2 regions of the Streptomyces sp. SS7 genome follow, and region 2 is predicted to be linked to the other one. Evidence: riboswitches for the same ligand, from Rfam matches in the RefSeq annotation. Region 2 holds a riboswitch; the other holds the start of a gene.
What was found. Region 2 has a riboswitch for glycine ahead of gcvT (glycine cleavage system aminomethyltransferase GcvT). Riboswitches for the same ligand answer to the same signal wherever they lie in the genome.

Region 1: linked by a shared signal. The riboswitch ahead of gcvP (aminomethyl-transferring glycine dehydrogenase) and the one ahead of gcvT (glycine cleavage system aminomethyltransferase GcvT) in region 2 are both predicted to bind glycine.

Annotation. Positions count from the first base shown of each region.
Region 1 covers NZ_CP141223.1:8,253,333-8,255,782, forward strand. The annotation lists gene U5640_RS37915 (PRC-barrel domain-containing protein) at 128-499, opposite strand; glycine riboswitch at 612-707, shown strand; gene gcvP (aminomethyl-transferring glycine dehydrogenase) at 892-2,450, shown strand, end outside.
Region 2 covers NZ_CP141223.1:3,016,343-3,018,792, reverse strand. The annotation lists gene gcvT (glycine cleavage system aminomethyltransferase GcvT) at 1-1,102, opposite strand, end outside; glycine riboswitch at 1,264-1,364, opposite strand; gene U5640_RS13750 (AAA family ATPase) at 1,545-2,252, shown strand; gene U5640_RS13745 (enhanced serine sensitivity protein SseB) at 2,343-2,450, shown strand, end outside.

The DNA.
Region 1 (2,450 bases), 5.2 Mb from region 2:
GGTGCCGAGAGGCGGGGTGCACGGGCCGTTCCGTGCACCCGGGATGTCGGCGACCTCGTTGCGGGGATGTCGGCGACCGCCGGGACGGCGGTGGCTCTCGGAGGGGGAAGTGGGGCCGGCGGTCGGGTCAGGTTTCGTCTGTGCCTGCCAGGTGGCCGAAGTCGTGGTCCGGGAGGGGTGGGGGAGCGGCGACGTCCAGGCCGTAGTGGTGGTAGAGCTGGAGTTCCTGTTCCGGGGAGAGGTGCCGGCCGACGCCGAAGTCGGGTGCGTCCTTGATCAGGGCCCGGTCGAAGGGGACGTGGAGGGTGCCCTCGACCAGCTCGCTGGGTTCGAGGGGGACGAAGGCGTCCCGGGAGAACAGCCCGGTGCGTATCGCGGCCCACTCGGGCACACCGGTCGCGTCGTCGAGATAGACCTCGTCGACGGTGCCGATCTTGGTGCCGTTGCGGTCGAACGCCTTGCGGCCGATCAGGTTGCGCGGATCGATATCGGTCTGCACGGGCCCTCCACTTGGTCGCAACTCATCCGTAAGCACTACAAAAGAACACATTGGGACGAGCGGCCACTCGAGCCGTCCTCATGGACCTCGCTGGTAGTCTGGCAACGGCTGCTGACCCCGTGCGGGAGAGTCCTCCGGAGATCACCGGAGGCGCCGAAGGAGCAACTCCTCCCCGGAATCTCTCAGGCACACGTACCGCGCGGACGAGGTCACTCTGGAAAGCAGGACGGAAGTCGACGGCGTCGACGGCCTCCGTCCTCACCGACGGTGAAAGCCGGCTGCCCGGTGGCGGCCGGTGAAGCTCTCAGGTTGAGATGACAGAGGGGGAGGCCGTCCGGGCACCCGCGCCGTGGTGCCCCTCGAAGGTCGCGTCAGACCAGGAGGCCTCAGACATGACCGCCGATCGCATTCCGCTCACCCGGCTCGAACAGGGCATCCCCTTCGAGCAGCGTCACATAGGGCCCGACCAGGAGGCGCGGGCCAAGATGCTCGCGCACGTCGGCTACGGCTCGCTCGACGAGCTGACCGCCGCCGCCGTCCCGGACGTGATCAAGAACGCCGACGCGCTCGACCTGCCGGGCGCGCGCACCGAGGCCGAGGTCCTGGCCGAGCTGCGCTCGCTGGCCGACCGCAACCAGGTCCTCGGCTCCATGATCGGCCTCGGCTACTACGGCACCTTCACGCCGCCGGTGATCCTGCGCAACGTCATGGAGAACCCGGCCTGGTACACGGCCTACACGCCGTACCAGCCGGAGATCTCGCAGGGCCGGCTGGAGGCGCTGCTGAACTTCCAGACCATGGTCGCCGACCTCACCGGGCTGCCCACCTCCGGTGCCTCGCTGCTCGACGAGGGCACGGCCGCCGCCGAGGCGATGGCCCTGTCCCGGCGCATGGGGAAGAACAAGAAGGGCCTCTTCCTCGTCGACGCCGATGTGCTGCCCCAGACCATCGCCGTGCTGCAGACCCGTGCCGAGCCGACCGGCGTGGAGATCGTGGTCGCCGATCTCGCCGAGGGCATCCCCGCCGAGATCGCCGGACGTGAGATCAACGGCGTGCTGCTCCAGTACCCGGGCGCCTCCGGAGCCGTACGCGACATCAAGGCCGTCATCGACCAGGCGCACGGGCTCGGCGCGCTCGTCACCGTCGCCGCCGACCTGCTGGCCCTGACGCTGCTGAAGTCGCCCGGCGAGCTGGGCGCGGACATCGCCGTCGGGACGACCCAGCGGTTCGGTGTGCCGATGGGCTTCGGCGGACCGCACGCCGGATACATGGCGGTCCAGGAGAAGTTCGCCCGCAGCCTGCCCGGACGGCTCGTCGGGGTGTCCGTGGACGCGGACGGGCACAAGGCCTACCGGCTCGCGCTCCAGACACGGGAGCAGCACATCCGCCGGGAGAAGGCCACCAGCAACATCTGCACCGCCCAGGTGCTGCTCGCGGTCATGGCCGGCATGTACGCCGTCTACCACGGGCCCGACGGGCTGCGGACGATCGCCGGGCGCACCCACCGCTACGCCGCGGTCCTCGCCGCGGGCCTCACGGCCGGCGGGGTCGAGGTCGTGCACGGCTCCTACTTCGACACACTGACCGTGCGCGTGCCGGGCAGGGCCGGCGGGATCGTCGCCGACGCCCGCGGGGGCGGGGTCAACCTGCGCCTCGTCGACGCGGACCACGTCTCGATCGCGTGCGACGAGACCACGACGCGGGCCCAGCTGGCCGCCGTATGGGCCGCTTTCGGTGTGGACGGGGACGTCGAGGCGCTCGACGCGGCCGCCGCGGACGCGCTGCCCGAGGGGCTGCTGCGCGCCGACGCGATCCTCACCCACCCCGTCTTCCACGAGCACCGCTCCGAGACCGCGATGCTGCGCTACCTGCGCCGGCTCGCCGACCGGGACTACGCGCTCGACCGGGGCATGATCCCGCTGGGCTCCTGCACCATGAAGCTCAACGCGAC
Region 2 (2,450 bases):
AGAAGGGCAGGGCCACGACCTCGTACGGCTCGTGGCTGCCCCGGATGTCCACCCCGACGCCCCCGGTGCCGGGCGCGGCGTGCGCGGCGTCGACGTAGGCCATCGCGATGGGCTTGCCCAGGGTGGGGGAGGGGGCGCCGGAGGTGACCTCGCCGATCACCTGGCCGCCGGAGACGACGGGGTACCCGGCGCGCGGGATGCGCCGGCCCTCGGCGACCAGGCCGACCAGGACCCGCGGAGGGGACGACGCCGCGCGTTCGGCCGCCGCCTCCAGGGCCGTACGCCCCACGAAGTCGCCCTCCTTCCCGAACTTCACGACCCGGCCGAGCCCGGCGTCGAACGGCGTCAGCGACGTGCTCAGCTCATGCCCGTACAGCGGCATGCCCGCCTCCAGGCGCAGGGTGTCCCGGCAGGACAGACCGCAGGGGACCAGCCCGACGTCCCGGCCGGCCTCGGTCAGCGCCTGCCACAGCCCGACCGCGTGCTCCGGCCGCACGAACAGCTCGAAGCCGTCCTCGCCGGTGTACCCGGTGCGCGCGATCAGCGCGGGGACCCCGGCGACGGTGCCGGGCAGGCCCGCGTAGTACTTCAGGCCGTCGAGGTCGGCGTCGGTGAGCGACTTCAGGATGCCCGGCGACTCCGGTCCCTGGACGGCGATCAGCGCGTACGCGTCCCGGTCGTCGCGCACCTCGGCGTCGAACCCGGCGGACCGCTCCACCAGCGCGTCCAGCACCACCTGGGCGTTGGAGGCGTTGGCGACGACCAGGTACTCGGTCCCGCCGAGCCGGTACACGATCAGGTCGTCCAGGATGCCGCCGTCCTCCCGGCAGATCATGGTGTAGCGGGCGCGGCCCACGCCGACGGCGGCGATGTCGCCCACCAGCGCGTGGTTCAGCAGCTCGGCGGCCTGCGGCCCGGTCACCGCGATCTCGCCCATGTGCGAGAGGTCGAAGAGTCCGGCCCTGGTCCGCACGGCCAGGTGCTCGTCGCGCTCGGAGCCGTAGCGCAGCGGCATGTCCCAGCCGGCGAAGTCGGTCATGGTCGCGCCGAGCGAACGGTGCAGGGCATCGAGCGCGGTACGACGGGGTGGGTTACTGCTCATCGGACGGTCGTCTCCCAAGGCATGACGGGCGAGGTCGTTCCTGCCCGTTCCTCCCCATCTGTCATCGGAACCTGAGAGGTTCGCCATGACCCGCGGACGGGTTCACGGCTTGCACCTTGGGTGGGACCACCGGAACACGGCGGCCCGCTTTTCAGATGTGCCTCGCCCGCGCGGTAACGGGGCCTGAGAGATTCAAGGGAGGGACTTGCTCCTTCGGCGCCCCGGTGCGCACAGCTGTCGGGGACTCTCCCGCGCGGATTCAAACGGCCGGTATGCAGTTGGCGCGGACATCATTGCACGCCCGCACCCGATCGCGGCAGGCCGCATCTGTAACCGGCTTGTTGCTGTACGCGCACGAAATGAGGAGACCTCGCGCATTACCTTCTCTTTACGCTCGACGGGGAGGAGGGACTTACCCGAACCCCAGGGGAGGACGATCACGGTGGACAGGACCACGGCGAGGACCACGGCACTCGCGACCACCTCGGCGCTCACGCTGCCCGCACTGCCCGCACTGCCCGTACTGCCCGCACAGCCCGCGGGCCGGGCCCGGGAGGCCGGCGCTTCGCGGACCGTCCCCGTCGTCCGCGATCTGCGCGAGCGCGCCGGCCGCAGCCCGCACGGACTGCTCTTCGGCCCCCGTGACCTGGTCGTCGTCACCGGACTCCCCGGCAGCGGCAAGTCCACGCTGATGCGGCGCGCCGTGCGGGGCGCGGCCATCGACTCCCAGGACACCCGCGACCGCTGGGACGCCCGCGCCCCCCGCCTCCTGCCCTACGCCGTGTACCGCCCTCTGGTCCGCCTCGCCCACTTCGCCGGACTGCGCCGCGCCCTGCGCTCCGGCGAGGGCGTCGTCGTGCACGACTGCGGGACCCAGACCTGGGTGCGCGACTGGCTGGCCCGGGAGGCCCGCCGCCGCGGCGGCACCCTGCACCTGCTCCTCCTCGACGTCACCCCGGACACCGCGATCGAGGGCCAGCGCGAGCGCGGCCGCGGTGTCTCGCGGTACGCCTTCCTGCGGCACCGCAGGGCCGCCGCCCGCCTGGTCCGCGCCGTGGAGCGGGGCCGGCTGCCCGCCGGGGTCGGCTCGGCGGTGCTGCTCGACCGGGACTCGGCGGACGCCCTGCAGCAGATCGGGTTCACCGCATGAGCGCCCCGGACCGTCCGCGGACGGGGGAAAGCCCCCGCGTACCCGCTAGCCTTTCAGCCTCGACAGCGGTTCCCAGCAGGCGGTAGGCAGATGGACTTCCCCCCGGCCGACTTCCCGGTCTCCCCGGGCTTCCCGGCGCAGGCGCACCCCCATCCGCACAGCGGATGGCCCGGCAACGAACTGGAGGAGGTGCTCTCC